Regions from separate parts of the Arthrobacter sp. Y3221114 genome, predicted to be linked through region 1. Evidence: riboswitches for the same ligand, from Rfam matches in the RefSeq annotation. Region 1 holds a riboswitch; each other region holds the start of a gene.
What was found. Region 1 has a riboswitch for S-adenosylmethionine ahead of AC5RV3_RS11440 (LLM class flavin-dependent oxidoreductase). Riboswitches for the same ligand answer to the same signal wherever they lie in the genome.

Region 2: another riboswitch for S-adenosylmethionine. It lies ahead of AC5RV3_RS15265 (bifunctional o-acetylhomoserine/o-acetylserine sulfhydrylase); the one in region 1 lies ahead of AC5RV3_RS11440 (LLM class flavin-dependent oxidoreductase).
Region 3: another riboswitch for S-adenosylmethionine. It lies ahead of AC5RV3_RS05270 (flavin reductase family protein); the one in region 1 lies ahead of AC5RV3_RS11440 (LLM class flavin-dependent oxidoreductase).

Annotation. Positions count from the first base shown of each region.
Region 1 is NZ_JBNHHW010000004.1:398,414-403,713, reverse strand. It holds gene AC5RV3_RS11455 (acyl-CoA dehydrogenase family protein) at 1-1,042, shown strand, start outside; gene AC5RV3_RS11450 (acyl-CoA dehydrogenase family protein) at 1,242-2,498, shown strand; gene AC5RV3_RS11445 (APC family permease) at 2,513-3,955, shown strand; SAM riboswitch class I at 4,017-4,107, shown strand; gene AC5RV3_RS11440 (LLM class flavin-dependent oxidoreductase) at 4,196-5,300, shown strand, end outside.
Region 2 is NZ_JBNHHW010000007.1:150,202-157,748, reverse strand. It holds gene AC5RV3_RS15270 (VOC family protein) at 1-416, opposite strand, end outside; SAM riboswitch class IV at 645-759, shown strand; gene AC5RV3_RS15265 (bifunctional o-acetylhomoserine/o-acetylserine sulfhydrylase) at 827-2,152, shown strand; gene metX (homoserine O-acetyltransferase MetX) at 2,233-3,303, shown strand; gene AC5RV3_RS15255 (extracellular solute-binding protein) at 3,493-4,860, shown strand; gene AC5RV3_RS15250 (carbohydrate ABC transporter permease) at 4,917-5,804, shown strand; gene AC5RV3_RS15245 (carbohydrate ABC transporter permease) at 5,809-6,663, shown strand; gene AC5RV3_RS15240 (alpha-mannosidase) at 6,693-7,547, shown strand, end outside.
Region 3 is NZ_JBNHHW010000002.1:261,131-268,677, reverse strand. It holds gene AC5RV3_RS05300 (MFS transporter) at 167-1,477, shown strand; gene AC5RV3_RS05295 (FadR/GntR family transcriptional regulator) at 1,474-2,181, shown strand; gene AC5RV3_RS05290 (cytochrome b/b6 domain-containing protein) at 2,315-3,247, shown strand; gene AC5RV3_RS05285 (hypothetical protein) at 3,407-3,784, shown strand; gene AC5RV3_RS05280 (alpha/beta hydrolase) at 3,908-4,924, shown strand; gene AC5RV3_RS05275 (aldo/keto reductase) at 5,132-6,193, shown strand; gene AC5RV3_RS05270 (flavin reductase family protein) at 6,228-6,734, opposite strand; SAM riboswitch class IV at 6,787-6,901, opposite strand; gene AC5RV3_RS05265 (prephenate dehydratase) at 7,033-7,547, opposite strand, start outside.

The DNA of each region.
Region 1 (5,300 bases):
GCTCAACCTGATCATCCCGGCCGAATGGGGCGGCGAGGGCGGGCACTGGGAAAGCGCGCTGCACGCCGTGCGCATCCTGGCCCGCACCGACGCGTCGATCGCGCAGATTCTCGGCTACCACTACGCCAACCTGGGCGCCGTCGTCTTCTACGGCGATGCGCAGGTCCAGGAACGCCTGCTCCGCCGCTCCGCGCTCGGCCGCTGGTCCTGGGGCGACTCCGTGAACCCCGTGGACCCGAATCTGGAACTGGTTCCCGACGGCGACGGCTACCGGCTGAATGGCATCAAGCACTTCTCCACCGGCGCTTCCGTCGGTGACGCCATCCTGGTCAACGCCGTGATCACGGCCGGGCCGGCGCAGGGCACGTTCCTGGCCCTAGCGCTGGAGCATGACAGAACGGGCATCGACTACCTCGGGGACTGGGACGCGCTGGGCCAACGCCTCTCGGCCAGTGGTTCGGTGAAGTACGACGGCGTGCAGGTCACCGCCGCGGACATCATCGGCGAGGTAGGGGATGAGCCTTTCTCCACACTGGTCACCCCGTACATCCAGCTGGCCTTCGGCAACCTCTACCTGGGCATCGCGCAGGGGGCGCTGGACCGCGGACGCCGGATCACGCTGGCGCGCCGGAACTCCTGGTTCCTCAGCACGCAGGAGACCTACGCCCAGGATCCGCTCACCCAGCGGGTCTACGGCGAGCTGGCTTCGCGGGTTGCCGCGGTGGAAGCCCTGGCCCACCGGACGAATGCACGGTTCGACGCGGTCATCGCCGCCGGCGCGCAGCTGACCGCGGAAGCCCGGGCGGACATCGCGATCGAGATCGCGCGGCTCAAGGTCGTGTCCACCGAGGTGGGCGTGGACGTGGCGAACCGTATCTTCGAGACCACCGGCTCGTCCTCCGCGAAAACCGAGGTCGGGCTGGACATTTTCTGGCGGAACATCCGCACTCACACGCTGCACGACCCGGTCGACTACAAGAAGGTAGAGGTCGGCGCCAACTACCTGCTCGGGGACGTCCAGCCGATTTCGCTCTACACCTGACCCGCGCCTAGCGCAGGCAATATTCCCCGCCGCCCGCGGGCCCCATCATGACTGCCCGCCGCCCGCGGGCCCCATCCGGCTGCCCGCCGGCCGCGGGCCCCATCACGACTGCCCGCCGACCGCGGGCCCCATCACGACTGCCCGCCGACCGCGGGCCCCATCACCCCGCCCTCGCGGCAGAACCTCCAGGAGAACCAGCATGACTGAAACCATTGACGACATCGCCACGGCCTTCCACGCCGCAGCCGCCAAGTACCGTCCGATCTTCGCGCGCATCGCAGCCGGGGCGCTGAGCCGCGAGCTCACCCGCGAGCTGCCGTTTGAACAGATCGGCTGGCTGAAGGACGCCGGCTTCGGCGCCGCCCGGATTCCGGCCGAGTTCGGAGGCGACGGGCTGGACTGGGAAGAGTTCACCCAACTCTTGATCGAGCTGGGCGCCGCAGACAGCAATATTCCGCAGGCGCTGCGTTCGCACATTGCCTTGGTTGAGGAGAACCTGTACCACCACGGCCGCACCTCGGACCGCAGCGCCTGGCTGCGGCGCTTCGCCTCCGGCGAGCTGGCCGGCAACGCCTGGACCGAACCGGGTGTCGGGGGAACCGCCACCGTGCTGTCCGAGTCCGGCAGCACGCTGCTGCTGAACGGCCGCAAGTTCTACACCACCGGCACCATCTTCGCGGACTGGATCGATGTCACCGCCAAGCGCCCGGACGGCTCCGATGCCTCGGTGATCATCTCCACCAAGACGCCGGGCGTGGAAACCTTCGACGACTGGGACGGTTTCGGCCAGCGGCTAACGGGCAGCGGCACCACCGTGTTTACCGACGCGGTTGTGGATCCGGCCAACGTGTCAGCCTTCGCCGACCGCTTCCCGTACCAGACGGCGCTCTACCAGCACATCCTGTTGGTCACCCTGGCCGGTATCGCCCGGGCCGTCACCGCCGAAGCCGCAGACAACGTGCGGGACCGTAAGCGGGTGTTCGGCCACGGAAACGCCCCGCTGGTCCGGCACGACGCGCAAGTCCTGCAAGTCGTCGGCGAAATCAGCGCCACATCCTACGCCGCGACGGCGACGACCCTGAGTGTGGCCCGCAGCCTGGACAGGGCTTTCGAGGCTCGGCGCCTGGATGCCGACGCCGAAAAGTCGGCCAACATCGCCGTCGAACTGGAATCGGGCCGGGCGCAGATAGTGCTCAGCACCCTGGTCCCGGACGCCGCGGGCGCCCTCTTCGACGCGCTCGGTGCTTCCTCGACCAGCACCGACAAGGCGCTGGACCGGCACTGGCGCAACGCCCGCACCGTGGCGACGCACAACCCGTTCATCTACAAATCCCGAATCGTCGGCGACTGGGAAGTCAACGCCACGGAACCCCCCTTCGTGTGGACCATCGGCGAGGCCATTGCCGACGCCGACCGCCCGCCAGTCAGCCCCGCCGCCCGTTCCGCGGCCGTCTAGGAAGAACGCACACCATGTCCGTATCCACCAGTAATCCAACCCTCGCGGCACCCGAAGCCGCGGCCGGCGCGGCCGGCGCTCCGCGGCTCTCCGGCCGGCTGGGTGTCGCCAGCATCGTGCTCATCGTGCTGGCCGCCGCGTCGCCGCTGGGCGTCATCGGCGGAACCGTCCCGCTGGCCATTGTCAGCGGCAACGGCGCCGGCCTCCCCTTCATCTACCTGCTGGCCATGGCAATTCTGCTGTTGTTTGCCGTCGGCTTCACCACCATGACACCGCATGTGCCAACCGCCGGCGCGTTCTACAGCTACGTCGACAAAGGCCTCGGCCGCAGGGCGGGCCTGGGGGCGGCCTTCGTGGCCCTGCTCTCCTACCTCGCCCTGGAAGCGGGCGTCTACGGCCTCTTCGCCCCGGCGGTCGACGAGGTGGTCCGCGCCTACGGCGGCCCCGAACTGCCCTGGTGGGTGTGGGCCGCGGCCGCGCTGGCGGCCGTCGCCTGGCTGGGACACCGCAACATCGAACTCTCCGGCAAGGTGTTGGCCGTGCTGCTCGTGGCCGAGGTGCTGATCGTGCTGGTCCTGGACGCCTTCATCATCTTTGACGGAGGGGGTGCCGGCGGCCTGTCCACCGGGTTCGCCACCCCGTCCACCGTCCTGTCCGGAGCGCCCGGCATCGCGTTGCTGTTCGCCATCCTGAGTTTCATCGGCTTCGAGGCCACCGCAGTCTTCCGCGACGAAGCACGCGACCCGGACAAGACCATCCCGCGCGCCACCTATGTGGCCCTCATTGTGGTGGGCGCCTTCTACGCCCTCTCCAGCTGGCTGCTGATCAGCGTCTGGGGCGACGACGGAATCGTCCAAAAGGCCACGGACGCGCCGGGCACCATGCTCTCGGAGACCACAACGCTCTATCTGGGCACGGCCGGCAGCCACATCATCCAACTGCTGCTGGCGACCAGCCTCTTCGCCTGCATCCTGTCCTTGCACAACATCGGTTCCCGCTACTTTTTCCAAGTCGCCGGGCAGGGCATCTTCCCGGCCAAGCTGGCCAGCACCCACGCCCGGCACCACTCCCCGCATCTGGCCTCCGCGGCGGCCAACACGGTGGTGGCCCTGTTCCTGCTGGCCGCCGTCGTGGCCGGCTGGGATCCGATCATGCAGTTCTACACCTGGTTCGCCGGCTTCGCGTCGCTGGGAATCGTGGTGCTGATGACGCTGACCAGCGCAGCCGTCCTGGTCTTTTTCCGCCGGAACGGTGCGCCCCTTCGGGACTGGAAACGCACCGTCGCCCCTGCACTCGGACTGATCGGGCTGCTCGGAATCCTGGCGCTGATCCTGCAGAACCTCCCGACCCTGGTTGGCAACAGCGTCCCGCTGGCGGTCGCCGTCGTCGTCCTGATCCTGCTGTGCTTTGCGGCCGGAGCCGTGGTCCGCGCCCAGCGGAGGCAGCCTGTGTCCTGAGTTACCTCGCGTGACGGCACACATTTCCCTCCGGGACGTCCCCGGGTGTCCAATGGAGGGGTACCCATCCAGAGCGGCCGAGAGACCTGGCTTGTTGACGCCGCAGCAACCCCCTCCTTTGAGGAAGGTGCTACCGCCAGGACCGATGGAGAAGCTCGATCTCTCGTTGGTCTTCCGTTGGCAGCCGCATGCCCAACGGAGGGCCGGCGCGGGCTCTTCTCATCAGAAAAGGAGCCTGACATGACCCTGAACAACCCGAACCCCAACCCCCGGCGCCAGATTCGTTTCAACGCCTTCGACATGAACTGCGTGGGCCACCAGTCGCCCGGACTGTGGCGCCACCCGCAGGACAAGTCCGCCAACTACAACACCATCGGCTACTGGACCCACCTGGCGAAGGTGCTGGAAAAGGGCCTGTTCGACGGCCTGTTCATTGCCGACGTGCTCGGCACCTACGACGTCTTCGGGTCCTCCAACGAGACCACGCTGCGCGCCGGCACACAGGTTCCGGTGAATGATCCGTTCATGCTGGTCTCGGCGATGGCCGCAGTGACCGAAAACCTCGGCTTCGGCGTCACCGCCGGCACCGCCTACGAGCACCCGTACCCGTTCGCCCGCCGTCTGGCCACGCTGGACCACCTGACCAACGGACGAGTCGGCTGGAACGTGGTCACCGGTTACCTGCCCTCGGCGGCGCGCAACATGGGCCAGGAAGACCAACTGGAGCACGACGAGCGCTACAACCACGCGGACGAATACCTCGAGGTCATCTACAAGCTGCTCGAGGGCTCGTGGGAGGACGACGCCGTGGTCAAGGACGTCGAGACCGGCGTCTTCACAGACCCGGCCAAGGTCCACGAGATCCGGCACGAGGGCAACTACTTCAAGGTCCCCGGCATCGCGATCACGGAGCCGAGCCCGCAGCGCACCCCGGTCATCTTCCAGGCCGGGGCCTCCAAGCGCGGCACCGAGTTCGCCGCCGGGAACGCCGAGGCGGTGTTCGTGACCTGCCCGACCAAGGAGATGCTCGCGGCGTCGGTGAAGAAGATCCGCGACGCCGTGGAAGCGGCGGGCCGCGACCGCTACGACGTACGCATCTACGCGATGCAGACCGTGGTAACCGGACCGGACACCGCCACCGCGCAGGCCAAATTCGAGGACTACAAGTCCTACGCGGACATCAACGGCGCTCTGGCCCTGATCTCCGGCTGGATGGGCGTTGACCTCTCCACCTACGGCCCGGACGACGTGATCGGCGAAAACGTGAAGTCCAATGCCATCCAGTCCTCGGTGGAGACCTTCCAGAAGGCGTCCGGCGACAGCGGCAAGCCGTGGACCATCCGCC
Region 2 (7,547 bases), on a different contig from region 1:
CGCAACATGTAGGGCACCTGCGGGTCGGCGATCAGGCCCTTGATCCCGATCTGCTGCCAGCTCAGTTCCTGTCCGTCCGGGAACTTGCGGTTGCCGGGAACCGCGTGGCGGCCCAGCCGTTCTTCGAACGGGGTCAGGTCCTCGACTGCCACGCACCAGCCCATCCAGCCGCCGCCGGCCTCGGAGCGCGCCCGCACGGCCTGGCCAAAGGGGGCTTTGTCGGAAGCGGGGTGGTCGAGAACCTCCACCACCTCCAGGTAGTGGTGGTCGGTGAGGGGGAAGATCATATTGCGGGTGCCGAAGCGTGGGTGAACCCCGCCCTTGACGGCGTCGATGCCCAGGGCTCTGGAGATCCGCTCGGAGGTGGCAGCCAGACCGTCGGGTTCAGCAGCATAAGAAACATGGTCGAAGCGCATGGCATTATCTTGGCACTTTGTGAACCCGCTCTCGACTTAGGGTGACCTAAGTCACTCAGCTTGCGGCTCGTGCGGGGCGCGGCGTTCCTGACGGGGATTCCGCCCGACCGGCATGCCTCCCAGGGGAAAGTGGCGGCGGGCAGGCGGACAGGCGGGCGGGCGGTGAGCGGCCAGTCATAAGGTGTCATATTGTTGCGGCCGCCGGCTTGTCTGCGGAGACTGGAGGCAGGTCATGAGTGCCAGCGCGAAACCCCGGTTTGCTGGCCGGCAACCCTCCAACCGCGGTGGGGTGCCCCGGGTGAAGACCAGGCAGCCGCCATAAGGCGGTGCGCAAGCGCGGGTCACACCCGGGACAGACATGCCGGCACGGCCGGATCCCGGATGGCCCCTTCCACTGAAGGAGTTGCACCATGTCCACTGCAGATTGGTCCTTTGAGACCCGTCAGATTCACGTAGGCCAGGAGCCGGATGCCGCAACGGGCGCCCGCGCCCTTCCGATCTACCAGACCACCTCGTTCGTCTTCCCCAGCACGCAGAGCGCCGCGGACCGTTTTGCCCTCTCCGAACTTGCGCCGATTTACACCAGGATCGGCAACCCCACCACCGAGGCTGTGGAGACCCGGATCGCCAACCTGGAGGGCGGCGTGGGCGCCCTGTTGCTTGCCTCGGGACAGGCAGCATCCACGTTCTCCATCCTGAACCTCGCCGAGGCCGGCGACCATATCGTGGCCAGCCCCAGCCTGTACGGCGGCACCTACAACCTGCTCCGCACCACGCTGCCCAAGTTCGGCATCGACGTCACATTCGTCGAGGATCCGGATAACCTGCAGCAGTGGCGCGATGCCGTGAAGCCGAACACCAAGGCGTTCTTCGGTGAGGTGGTCTCCAATCCGCGCCAGGACGTGCTGGATCTGGAGTCGGTCAGCGCCATCGCCCATGAGAACGGTGTGCCACTGATCGTCGACAACACGTTGGCAACCCCGTACCTGATCCGACCGATCGAGTGGGGGGCCGACATCGTGCTCCACTCGGCCACCAAGTACCTCGGCGGCCACGGGACGGCCATCGGCGGCGTGATCGTGGATGCCGGAACGTTCGATTTCGCCGCGGACCCCGGGAAGTTCCCCGGGTTCAACACGCCGGACGAGACCTACAACGGGCTGGTCTTCGCCCGCGACCTCGGCGTCAACGGCGCTTTGGGCGCCAACCTGGCCTACATCCTCAAGGCCCGGGTGCAGTTGCTGCGCGACCTGGGGTCCGCGATCTCGCCGTTCAACGCGTTCCTGATTGCCCAGGGGCTGGAGACGCTGAGCCTGCGCGTGGAGCGGCACGTGGCCAACGCGCAGAAGGTGGCGGAATTCCTGGAAGAGCACGACGACGTTGCCTCCGTCGCGTACCTCGGCCTGCCCTCCAGCCCGTGGTACGACCGCGGCCGCAAGTACGGCCCGAAGGGCACGGGCGCCATCGTCTCGTTCGAGATCAAGGGCGGCATCGAGGCCGGCAAGCGCTTTGTGGACGGCCTTGAACTGCACTCGCACGTGGCCAACCTGGGCGATGTCCGCTCGCTGGTGATCCACCCGGCGTCGACCACGCATGCCCAGCTCTCCGCCCCGGAGCGGCTCGCGGCCGGGGTGACCGACGGGCTGGTCCGGCTGTCCGTGGGCATCGAGAACGTCAACGACATCATCGCCGATCTGGAGGCCGGTTTCCGCGCCGCCAAGGGCGCGGACGACTAGGCAAGCAGGTAGAGCGCAGCGTGACGATAGTGCAACCGCAGGAACTGGTGGAACAGGCGACCGACGGCATCCTGCGCCGGATGCCGGTCGGTGCGCTGGAGTTGGAGGCCGGCGGCTATCTGCCCGAGGTGGTCCTCGGCTTTGAAACCTGGGGCACCTTGAACGCGGACGCGTCCAACGCAGTCCTGATACAGCACGCCCTGACCGGCAGCACGCATGTCGCACGCGGCTACTCGCATGAGGACGGCTGGTGGGATGACCTGGTAGGTCCCGGTGCCACGATCGACACGGAGCGCTATTTCGTAGTGGCCGCCAACATGGTCGGCGGCTGCTACGGCTCCACTGGTCCCTCGTCGCCGGCACCGGACGGGACGCCGTGGGGTTCGCGCTTCCCGTTCGTCACGATCCGCGACTCCGTCCGGGCGGAGGCGCGTCTGGCCGACGCACTGGGTATCCGGCGCTGGCACACGGTGCTCGGCGGGTCGATGGGTGGCGCCCGCGCGCTTGAATGGGCGGCGACGTTCCCGGAGCGCACCGCCCGGTGCGCCGTCCTGGCGTGCGGCGCCGCGAGCACCGCCGAGCAGATTGCCTTCGCGCAGGCGCAGGTCGCGGCCATCCGGCTGGACCCGCACTTCGCCGGCGGCGACTATTACGATGGTCCCGCTCCCGAGGCCGGACTCGGCATTGCCCGGCGCATCGCACACATCAACTACCGCTCAGAGCCGGAGCTGGAGTACAGGTTCGGCCGCAAGCCGCAGGCGGAGGAGCAGCCGTACGGCGGCATCACGCCGTCCGCCCGTGGCCGCTATGCAGTGGAAAGCTACCTCGACTACCAGGCGGACAAGCTCGTCGCGCGCTTTGACGCCAACAGCTACATCCTGCTCACCGAGGCCCTCATCAGCCACGACGTCGCCCGGGGCCGAGGCTCGCTGGAGCAGTCGCTGGGCGGTCTCACCGACACGCAGTTCTTCGTCGCCGCGGTGGATTCCGATCGCCTGTACTTTCCGGAACAGTCGCGGCAGCTGGCCGAGGCGCTGCCCGGGGCAGTCAAGGTCCACACCATCGAAACGCCGCTGGGCCACGACGGTTTCCTCACCGATATCCACCAGCTGCACGAGGCCCTCACCGAGGCGTTCTTCGCGCAGGGCTGACGTCGCCAACGGCAACAGCACTGGCTCCGTCGAGGGCGGAGACCGGTTGCTGAACGAGTGACCATTGCAGTTTGATCACGGTTGGAACGAATAAATCCATTTGATGGAGCCTGTCGGTAGCATGCCGATAGGCCCGCGGGCGCGCCATCCGACGTCTGGCCCGGAGGCCTCCACTACAAGGGGGGAACTATGCTGCGTGACTCCACTGTGAAAGTGTCCCTGTTGGCGATAGGCACACTGGCACTGGCTGGCTGCGCCGGTGGAGGCGGCGGCGGTGAGGGCGGAACGGACCAAGGCGCCGCATTGCGGATCGTTTACCAGACGACCGAAGCCAACGCCACGATGGACGGCTTGATGAAGAAGGCGAAATCAGACTTTGAGGCCGCCCACGAAGGCGTGACGGTCAATTTGGAGCCCATTACTGGCAGCGACGAAGATTACGCCACCAAGCTCGCCCTGTCCCAGCGCTCCCCGGACACCGCCCCGGACGTCTTCTATGAGGACACTTTCAAGATCCGTTCGGATGTAGACGCCGGCTACTTGTTGAACCTGGATCCTTATCTGGCCGAGTGGGACGACTGGGCGAATTTCAACGAAGGGGCCAAGGAAGCCGGGCGTGCAGACGACGGCAGTATCTACGCAGTGCCACTGGGCACCGATACACGCGCCATCTGGTACAACAAGAACGTCTTGGAAGCAGCCGGCGTCGACGTCCCCTGGGCACCCAAGGACTGGAACGCCATTCTGGAGGCCGCCCGGGCCATCAAATCCTCCCAACCGGAGGTGGTTCCGTTCAACATGTACGCCGGCACGGGCACCGGCGAAGGTACCGTCATGCAGAGCTTCTATGAACTGCTCTATGGCACCGGCGACACGCTCTACGACGCCGATGAGGGCAAGTGGGTGGTGGGCTCTCAAGGCTTCGTCGACTCCCTGGCCTTCCTGGAGACTCTTTATCAGGAAGAACTCGCAGTAAGCCCGGCCGAGGCGCTGGATCCAAACGTGTGGCAAATGGTCTTCGGGCAGCTTTTCCCCGAGGACAAACTCGGCGGAACCGTGGAAGGTTCCTACTCGCCGTCGTTCTGGGAAGAGGGAGGTCTGGTGGACTGGCCCGAATATACCGACGTGATGGGCGTGGCTCCGTTCCCGACTCAGAACGGCCAGGAGCCGGGCGCGGTCAGTATGTCCGGCGGTTGGACGCTCGCGGTCGGGGCCAATTCGGCGAATCCGGATCTCGCGTTTGAGTTCCTGACGGAGGTGATGAGCCAGGAGAACTCGCTGGAGTACACCGTGGCCAATTCCCAGATCGCAGTGCGTACCGATGTCGCCGAGGACCCCGCCTACCTGGACGCCAACCCGTTTGTGGGCGAGGTCTCGGAACTGGTCTCGGTGACGCACTACCGGCCCGCCACGGCGGACTATCCGCAGATATCAACCGCTGTCCAGGAAGCCACCGAAGCGGTGATGATGGGGAAGAAGACACCTGAGGAGGCCGCGGCTGACTACGACGCCGCCGTCACCGACCTTGTCGGCGAAGAAAACGTAGTACAGAAGTAGCAGCCTTGACCGCCGATGTGGTGGCCCGCGCCGCTGAAAGGCAGCGTGGCACTGAGCTGCGCCGCCCTCGCCGTACGCCGGGGAGGACTGCCCTGCGGCTGCTGCCGCTTGGCCCGGCCGTGGCATTGCTGGGCGTGTTCCTGGCCGGACCGATCCTCTGGTCCTTCTATGGATCCTTGACCAATGCTTCGCTGACCGGCGTCGCGGCCAAGGACCCGCAGTGGGTCGGGTTGGAAAATTATACGGAGCTGCTCGGCGACCCCGACTTCCTGCAGTCGCTCTGGCTGACCGTCATTTTCGTGCTTGTCTCGGCCGTGATCGGGCAGAACCTGCTGGGCCTGGCGATCGCGTTGCTGATGACGAAAGCAAGCAAGGCGGTTTCCGCAGTCGTGGGTGTCTGCGTGGTCGCGGCCTGGGTGCTGCCCGAAATCGTGGCCGGCTTCGTCGCCTATGCCTTTTTCAACCGGGACGGAACATTGAACCAACTCTCCGCCGTCTTCGGCCTCGATGCCACCGATTGGCTGTTTACGTTTCCGATGCTGGCAGTGATCCTGGCCAATATCTGGCGGGGAACGGCGTTTTCCATGATGGTGTATCAGGCGGCGCTCAACGATGTGCCGGAGGAAATCACGGAAGCGGCGATGATCGACGGCGCCGGCGGGTCGAAGCGGTTGTGGTACATCACGCTGCCGATGATCCGGCGCAGCATTGCCACCAACCTGATGCTCATCACCTTGCAGACCCTGTCGGTTTTCACGCTCATCTACGTGATGACCGCGGGCGGTCCGGCAGGAGCCAGCACCACGCTGCCGCTGATGGCCTACGAAGAGGCATTCCGCTACAGCGACGTGGGCTACGGGACCGCCATCGCCGTCGTCATGCTGTTGATCGGGGCGGTCTTCTCCGTCATCTACATCCGAGCGCTGCGCGAAAGGAAGGGCTGAGCAGATGAACCGCTCCGGACCGTTGTCCGTGGCCTCCGGCCGGGGAACTACCGTTGCCGTGCTGGCGAACATCTCGCTGCTGGTCGTCGCCGCCTGCTTCCTGCTGCCGTTGAGCTGGCTGCTCCTGGCGTCGCTCGATGCACAGGCCAGTTACCAGACCCGGCTCCCGTCCGCTATCTCGGTGGCCAATTACGCCGCGGTGCTCACCGCAGACCTGACCTTCGTTCCGCTGCTCAACAGCTTCATGCTTGCCGGCGGTACGGCCGTGGTCACAGTGCTGGCGGCCGTGCTGGCCGCTTACCCGCTCTCGCGCTACCAGATGCGGTTCAACAAACCGTTCCTGTACGTCGTGCTCTTCGGAACCTGCCTGCCGGTCACGGCGATCATGGTTCCGGTCTACGGCCTGTTCGTGCAATTGAACTTCCTGGACTCGCTGGCGGCCACCACGTTCTTCATGGCGGCATCATCACTGCCGATGGCGATCTGGATGACGAAGAATTTTATGGATTCGGTCCCGGTCAGCCTGGAAGAAGCGGCCTGGGTGGACGGTGCCTCGGCGATGAACGCCCTCGCCAGGATCGTGGTTCCGCTCATGCGTCCGGGGCTGGCGGTGGTTTTCATCTTCGTCTTCATCCAAGCGTGGGGGAACTTCTTTGTTCCCTTCATCCTGCTGCTCTCTTCCGCCAAGCAGCCGGCAGCGGTGAGCATCTTCAGCTTCTTCGGCCAGCATGGTGCCATAGCCTATGGGCAGCTGGCGGCGTTCTCGGTGCTGTACTCGGTGCCGGTGGTGCTGCTCTACATCCTGGTGTCACGCGGGATCGGCGGTTCTTTTGCCATGGCCGGCGCCGTCAAGGGTTGAACAACCGCTCTGACCGAAAGGACGGTGCCATGCACGACGACGGGGCGCAGGTTTCGGCGCGGATCCGCCGGTTCATGGTCGAACGGCTGCAACCGGCCGTTTACGCCGCGGCGGTGCCGGTCCGGCTCCAGGCCTGGCAGGGTCCCGGCGAGCCGATCCCCTTCGCGGAGGCGGCTGCGGAAACCTTTACGGACTTCGCGGCGGGCAGCATGTGGGGTCCGGCCTGGTCCACGACCTGGTTTCGGATCACTGGACAGATCCCCGCGGAATGGCACGTGGACGCCGGTCATCGGCCGGAACTGCTCCTGGACCCGGGGTTCACGCCCGGCATCCCGGGCTTCCAGGCCGAAGGGCTGATCTACACTCCGCAGGGACGGATCATCAAGGCCATCGAGCCGCGGAACGCCTACGTTCCGCTGGACGCCACGTCCGGCGGCGGCGTCGAGCTCTTCGTGGAGGCGGCGGCCAACCCGGACATGATCGACGGCTTCACCTTCCGGCCCACGCCGTTCGGGGACCCCGCCACGTCCGGGCGCAGTCCGTGCTACACCTTCCGCCGTGCCGACATCGTGCTGTGCGATGCGGCCGCATGGGAACTGCTGCAGGACTTCACGGTGCTGGAGCAGCTCATGCTCCAGCTTGACCCGGGGCAGCCGCGCCGTGCCCGGATCCTGCGCGCGTTGGAGCACGCACTGAACGCGCTGGACCCAGTGGACGTCGCCGGCACAGCGGCGGCCGGCCGGGCCGTCCTGGCGCCTGTGCTCGCTGCCCCGGCGGCCGGCAGCGCGCACCGGATCCACGCGGTGGGCCACGCCCACATTGACAGCGCCTGGCTCTGGCCCGTCCGGGAGACCAAGCGCAAGGTCGCCCGGACCTTCGCGAAC
Region 3 (7,547 bases), on a different contig from region 1:
CCTCGGGCAGGGCTTCCGCCCCGCCGAGGGTCCGGCGTCGTTTTCATCCGCCGCCCCGAAAGTTACGAGGTCGGTGCTCCCTCGCCGGAGTCCCGGTACCCGAACGGACGCCAGCCAAGGAGCGGTTCATTTTGCCGCGCAAACATCAAACGTCTAACGTTTAGGGGTGACATCGAACCGACTGCCATTCGAGGGCGCCAGCGGCGGACAGGAGCCGGGCGGGGAGGACGTCCCTGCGGTGGAGTTCGCCGAGGCTCTGGCACCTGAGCTGGACGTGCGGGAGCCGGTCCCGGCCCCGGCCGCGCGCGGCCGCTGGTTCATCGCCGTGGCCGTGGCCGCCGTGATACTCATCGGGCTGAACCTGCGGGCGGGCATTGCCAGCGCGGCCGCGCTCTTCCACGACCTGCAGCAGCTGCTGGGGTACGGGCCGCTGGTCGCCGCCCTGCTGCCCACCGTTCCCGTACTGTGCTTCGCGGTGGCAGGAGCCGCGACCGCCTGGCTGAGCAACCGCGTTGGACTGGAACGGGCCATCGCGCTCGCGCTGACACTGTTGATTGCCGGACTGGGCCTGCGGGGGATCGAGTCCGTCGGGATGCTGCTGGCCGGCACGGTGGTGTCCATGTCCGGACTGGCGGTCTGCAACGTGGCGCTGCCGGCGTTCATCCGCAAGTACTTCGCTCACCGGCCGTCGACAATGACCGGCGCCTACACCATCTCCATGTCCGTGGGCGCCACCCTGGCCGCCGCAGTCAGCGTCCCACTGGCCGCGCAGTTGGACTCGCCGTCGCTCGCCCTGGCCGCCTGGGCGCTGCTGGCAGTCGTCGGCCTGGCGGTGTTCCTGCCCATGGCTTTGGCCGGCAGGCGCGAGTCAGGCACCCGGACCCGGAGCCACTCGTCGCCGTGGCCGCTGCTGCTCACGCGCAAAGGCGCGCTGCTCACCGGCCTGTTCACCATCCAGGCGCTGCTCGTCTATACCGTGATGGGCTGGCTGCCGTACATCCTGATCTCGCGCGGGGTGGATGCCGCGGCGGCCGGGCAGCTGCTCGCGCTGGTCCAGCTGGTGTCCATCCCCGCCGTCGTCCTGCTGCTGGCAATGGCAGCCCGCCCGGGCCTGCTGCGGCCGGCCTTCATGATCACCTGCACGGCGTCGCTGGCGGGCTATCTCGCCCTGCTCGTGCTGCCCGCCGAACTCGCCGTGCTCCCCGCGGTTCTGATCGGCCTGGGGTTTGGCGTTTTCCCGCTGCTGATGCTGGTGATCAGCCGCAGCGGTTCCGATGCCGCCGAAACCACGGCGCTGTCCACGCTGGCCCAATCGGTGGGCTACCTCTTCGCCGCCTTGGGCCCGTTCGGCCTTGGCCTGCTGCACGATGCGCTCGCCGACTGGACCATCCCGCTGGTGCTCCTGGTGGCCGGCGCGGCGCTGCAACTGCTGCTGGCCCACGCGGTCAGCGGCCTGGTGCGGAAGGCGCGGGCGTGAGGTCCGGCCCGCTCCAGCGGCCGCCGCTGGCGGAGGAAGTCACGTCCAGGCTGCGGGAGTCCATCGCGGCGGGGCAGTGGCAGCTGGGTGCCCGGATCCCTCCGGAGCCGGAACTGATGGCAAGTCTGGGCGTTTCCCGCGGCACGCTGCGCGAGGCAGTTAAGGCGCTGGCCCACGCCGGGATGCTCGAGGTGCGCCGCGGCGACGGCACTTACGTGCGGGCCACCAGCGAGATCAGCGGCACCGCACGCCGCGCCTACCGCGAGTACGACGACGAGGACGTGCTTCAGGTGCGCTTTGCGCTGGACACCCAGGCCGCGCGGCTGGCGGCGCAGTCCGTGCGGTCGGAGCCGTCAACCGATGGTGGCGCCGTGGAGTCGCTGCGGGAAATGCTGGCCCGGCGCCGGCGCGCTTGGGCGGAGCAGGACCTGGAGGGCTGGATTGCTGCGGACTGGGACTTCCACCTGGCCGTGGCCGAGGCCTCCGGCAACCCGCTGCTGCACGAGCTGTACGGCAGCTTTGGCGACGTGTTCCACGGGGCAAAGATGGCCCAGCGATTGCGGGACGGCTTCGATGGGTGCCTGCGCGCCGGACACGAGGACCTCGCGGAGGCCATCGCGGCCGGGGACGAAGAAGCCGCGGTGCGGACCGTCACCGCCAACCTGCGCTACTGCCTGAAATGGATGCCGCAGAAAGGCCAATAGCGCCCCGCCAGCGCCGAGCGGCGGCGGGGCTTTGGCCGCCACGGCCGGGCTTGTGGCACGATGCCGCGCAGGCGGGGTACCTTGAATCACGAAGCCCGGACTGTCGGGAAGCAGGGAACGAGGAAAGCTGGCGATGTCCACTTCGACGAAACCGTCCGGAAGCACCCGGAAGACGTGGCTGAAGATCACCGCGGCAGTGGCCGCCGCCGTCGTCGTGCTTCTGTTGTTGGTGTTGCTGGCCAAGTGGCTGCGGACGATGCCGGGTGTCCAGGACTTCCTGGCCGCCTACCCGGGCCGCTCCGAACTGCCCGAGTCCGCGCCCGTCGGGTTGCCTGCCTGGCTGGGCTGGCAGCACTTCCTCAACTTCTTCCTGATCGTGTTGATCATCCGCACCGGCCTGCAGGTGCGCGCCGGCACGCGCTCGCCGGCGTACTGGACCCGCAACAACAAGGGCCTGGTGAAGACCAAGAACCCGCCGACAAAGATCACCCTGAATCTGTGGTTCCACCTGACCCTGGATGCGTTGTGGGTGCTGAACGGCATCGTCTTCATGGTGCTGATCTTCGCCACCGGGCACTGGATGCGGATCGTGCCCACCAGCTGGGACATTTTCCCGAACGCGCTCTCCGCCGTGCTGCAGTACGCTTCGCTGGACTGGCCGCTGGAGAACGGGTGGGTGAACTACAACGCGCTGCAGCTGCTGACCTACTTCGCGACCGTCTTCATCGCCGCCCCGCTGGCCATCGTCTCCGGCCTGCGCACCTCCGCCGCCTGGCCCAAGCGGGCGGCGGTCAACAAGTACTTCCCGATTGAGGCGGCCCGGGCCATCCACTTCCCGGTGATGGTGTATTTCGTGCTGTTCATCATCGTGCACGTGACCCTGGTGCTGGCCACCGGAGCGCTGCGCAACCTCAACCACATGTACGCGGCTACGGACGACGGCGGATGGACTGGCTTCTGGATCTTCGCGGCCTCCATCGCGGTGACGGTGGCGGCCTGGTTCCTGGCCCGCCCGATCTTCCTGCGGCCGATCGCCTCGCTGACGGGCAAGGTCACCAGCCGCTGACGGGCAAGGCCGCCAGCTCGCTGACGGGCAAGGTCACCAGCCGCTGACGCGCAAGGCCGCCAGCGGCTGACGCGCAAGGCCGCCAGCGGCTGACGGTGCGCATCCAGACCGCGTGGCCGCCTGACCGCTGCCGGAGGGAGCACCGCTACACTGCCCTCCATGATCACCGTTGCGGCCATCGCCGCGTGCATTGTCTTCGCGCTGTTGGCCGTCTTCCAGATCCTGCTTGCCGCGGGCCTGCCGCTGGGCCGGTTCGCCTGGGGAGGAAGCCACCGTACGCTGCCAACGAAGCTGCGCCTTGGAAGCGCGGTCTCGGTAGTCCTGTATGCGTTCTTCGCGTTCATCATCATGGACCGGGCCCAGCTTCTCGACACGCTGCCGGAGACCGCTTCGCTCGTCTTGATCTGGATCCTGACGGCGTACCTGTTCGTCGGCGTCCTCATGAACGCCATCTCGCGCAGCAAGCCCGAGCGGTGGACCATGACGCCGGTCGCGTTGGCGCTGGCCGGCCTGAGCCTGGTGGTTGCCCTCGGCTGACAGGCATTCCGGCCCTTTGGCCGGCGGGGCTTGCCGGCCGTTGGCGGGAGGCGGGGGAGGGGCTTGCCCTGCGGGCGGGGCGGCCTCACGATTGGTTCACTACCGGCCGATCGGGAGGAAGCAATGCGGGTCCGTTTCCGCCGCGCACTGGCAGCCATCGCGGTGCTCATCACCGTCCCGGCGGCTCTTGCCGGCGGCCTGGTCTTCTGGCTGCGCTTCAGCCCCCGGCCGCTGGCGGTGCTGCTGCGGGTGCTGTCCGAGCGGGACGGCCGGCGCACGGCCCGGGCCATGGCAAGGCATGTGCCGGACGGCATCAGCGAAGTGTTGAATCAGGAGTACCTCAGCAACCACGGGCATACCCACCTGGACGTGTTCTTCCCGGACAAGGCGGCCCAGGATTCGCTGCGCCTTCCCACGATCGTCTGGATTCACGGCGGGGCCTGGATCTCCGGCACCAAGAACGACGTCGCCAATTACCTTCGGATCCTCGCCTCCTACGGCTTCACCGCCGTGGGGGTGGACTATTCGCTGGCCCACGTGCGCCGCTACCCCGCCCCGGTGCGCCAAACAGCCGCCGCGCTGCGCTACCTGGAGCACAATGCCGACCGGCTGCACATCGATACCGAGCGGATCGTGCTGGCCGGGGACTCGGCGGGCGCACAGATCGCTGCGCAACTGGCGCTGGTCATCGCCGACCCTGACTATGCCAAGAGGCTGGGCATTGCCTCGCCCACCAGGCCGGACCGGCTGCGCGCCGTGCTGTTGCACTGCGGGGCGTACGATCTATCGCTCGCCGGGGCGGACCAAGCCGGGAACCAGAACTACCTGCGGACGGTGCTGTGGTCCTACACCGGGGCAAAGGACTATCTGGAGCGGCCGTACATCGCCCTGGCCTCCGTTGCGCGGCATGTGGGCGCCAACTACCCGCCGGCTCTCGTTTCTGCAGGCAACACCGACCCGTTGCTGCCGCACTCGCTCGGGCTGGTCGAAGCACTGCGGGCCAAGGGCGCGGTGGTGGAGGAGTTCTTCCCCCAAACGGGCGCCGGGCTGGGGCACCAGTTCCAGTTCAACCTGGAGCTGGAGGCGGCATGGCAGGTGCTGGAGCGCAGCGTGGCGTTCCTCCGCCGCCACACCGGGTGAAGCTTGGGACACGCTGAGCCGCCACTGGTGAACCGCCTCACGGGGCCGGGGGACGAGCCTGTGGTGCGGGTGGCCCATCGGGCAGGGCCCGCCCTGCTGCGAGGCAAGATCTTCGGTGTCTGCGTCACCCCGGGTTGCCGGCGCCGATGCCTCCCCGGGCGCCGCCGTCGTACGCTGGGAACCTGCCCAGCGAAGGGGGAACTACCAATGGACGACGCCGGATCCCGGCTCATTTTCGGGTGCATGGGTTTGGGCGGCGGCTGGGGGAGCGGGCCGCTGGAAGCGGCCGACGTCGCCGCCGCGCATGTGGCCGTCGCGGCGGCGCTGGAGGCCGGGATCACGACGTTCGACCACGCCGACATCTACGCCCACGGCAAGGCCGAGGCGGCGTTCGGGCGGGTGCTGGCCGAACGTCCCGAGCTGCGCGACTCGATCCAGCTGCAGGGCAAATGCGGCATCCGGCTGCCGGTCCCCGGCCTGGCCGGGCAGTACGACTCCTCGCGCGAAGCCATCCTGGCCCGCACCGACGAAAGCCTGCGCCGGCTGCATACCGATCACCTGGACACGTTGCTGATCCACCGGCCGGACCCGCTGGCGCCGGCCGAAGAGATCGCCGCGGCGTTCAACGAGCTCCGGATGGCCGGGAAGGTCCGCCGGCTTGGTGTCTCGAACATGTCCGGCGACCAAATGCGCTGGCTGCAGTCGGCGCTGGACGAGCCGCTGGCGGTGAACCAGCTCGAAATGAGCCTGTACCGACGCGACTGGCTGGAGTCCGCCGTGCTGGTGAACCACCCGGACGGAACGGGCACCAGGTTCCCGCACGGCACCTTGGAATACTGCGCCGCCAACGGGGTGGAACTGCAGGCCTGGGGCGCGCTGGCCCAGGGCCGCTACAGCGGCCGTGCGGCAGGCCTGGCCGACGCGGCGGCCGGCGCGGGAACGCCCGCCGCCGGGACCGGGCAGAATCACGGCCGGACGGCAGAGGGGGCTGTGACGACGGATGCTTCCGCACGGGCGGATGCCCCACTCTCCGCGGACCATTCGGCCGCTGCCCTGGTCACGGAACTTGCCCGGGACAAGGGCTGCCCTCCGGAAGCCGTGGTGCTGGGCTGGCTGCTGCGGCATCCCGCGGGCATCCGGCCTGTCATCGGTACCAGCAGCCCGGACCGGATCCGGGCCTGCGCCCAGGCGGAGGCGGTCGGAGCGGCGATGACCCGCCAGGAGTGGTACTCCCTGTGGGTGGCGGCCCGGGGAAGGCCGCTGCCCTAGCCGACGGCTGCCGCCGGTGCGGGAACTTTTCTGCCTAGACGAAGGCCGGCTGTTCCAGCCGGCGGAACCCGGAATCGTGGAAGACCAGGGGCTCGTGGGTGCCGTCGTGCGTGGACAGGCCGTGCACCTGCAGCAGCACGACGTGGTGGTCCCCGGCCGGGACCTCCTGGTGCACCGAGCAGTCCAGCCACAGCGCCGCGTCGTGCAGGAACAGCGCGCCGTCGTCCGTGCCGTGCAGGCGGAGTCCGGCAAAGCGGTCACCGTTCTTGGACGCGATCTGGCGGCAGACGCCGTCGTGCCCGGTGCCGAGCACCGAGACTCCGATCCGGTCGGCCCGCCGGACCACCGGCCAGGTCCGGGAGGTGTTTTGCACGGCGAACATCACTAGCGGCGGCTCGAGGGAGACGCCGACGGTGAACGAGGAGGCGACGATGCCCTGGGGCTCGCCGTCGACGATCGCGCACAGCGCCGCGATACCCGAGGGGAAGCGGCCGAAGGCGGAGCGCAATGTGTTGGGTGTCAGGTCATTGTGTAGCGACATGGCGTCCTTGGGGCTTGGGCGCATCCGCTGCTGCCGGGCTGCTGCGGGAGGATACGCGTACTTGCCTGCCGACATACCCGGCGGGCCGAATCATCACCTGGAGCACCCCGCTACGGTAGAGGGTTGCCGGCCAACCAGCCAGGGCTGTGCAGTTGGCACTCTTGATTCGTCTCCACGCTAAGAGCGGGGAAGGGCCTGGGTCAAACGCCGGTAATACTTCGTCAAATGCCGCGTTTTACTTGCGGCTGCCCGACGGTTGCCGCCTGACGGCTGTTGCCCGACGGCTGTCGCCCGACTGCTACCGGGCGACGCCGCCGGGGCGCACGGTCTGTTGGCGGAACGGATGCGCAGGGTAGACGCCCAGAATGCGGATTTCCGTGGTGAAGAAGTCCAGTTCCTCGAAGGCGTGGACCATGGCCTGGTCGTCCGGGTGCCCTTCGACGTCCACCATGAACATGGTGGCGGCAAACTCGCCGCCCACCATGTAGCTCTCCAGCCTGGTCATGTTGATGCCGTTGGTGGCGAATCCGCCCAGGGCCTTGTACAGCGCCGACGGCACGTTCCGCACACGGAAGACGAAGCTGGTCACGGCCGGGCCGGGCAAATCTTCGCGGGACGGGACCGGCCGGCGGTCGGCCAGCACCACGAACCGGGTGGTGTTCGTCGGATCGTCTTCGACATTTTCGGCGAAGACTTCCAGGCCGTAGAGCTCGGCAGCCATCGGCGGCGCCAGCGAGACCTTGGCCGGGTCGTTCCACTCGGCCACCTCTCGGGCCGAACCTGCGGTGTCGCCGGCGATCACCGGAGTAAGCC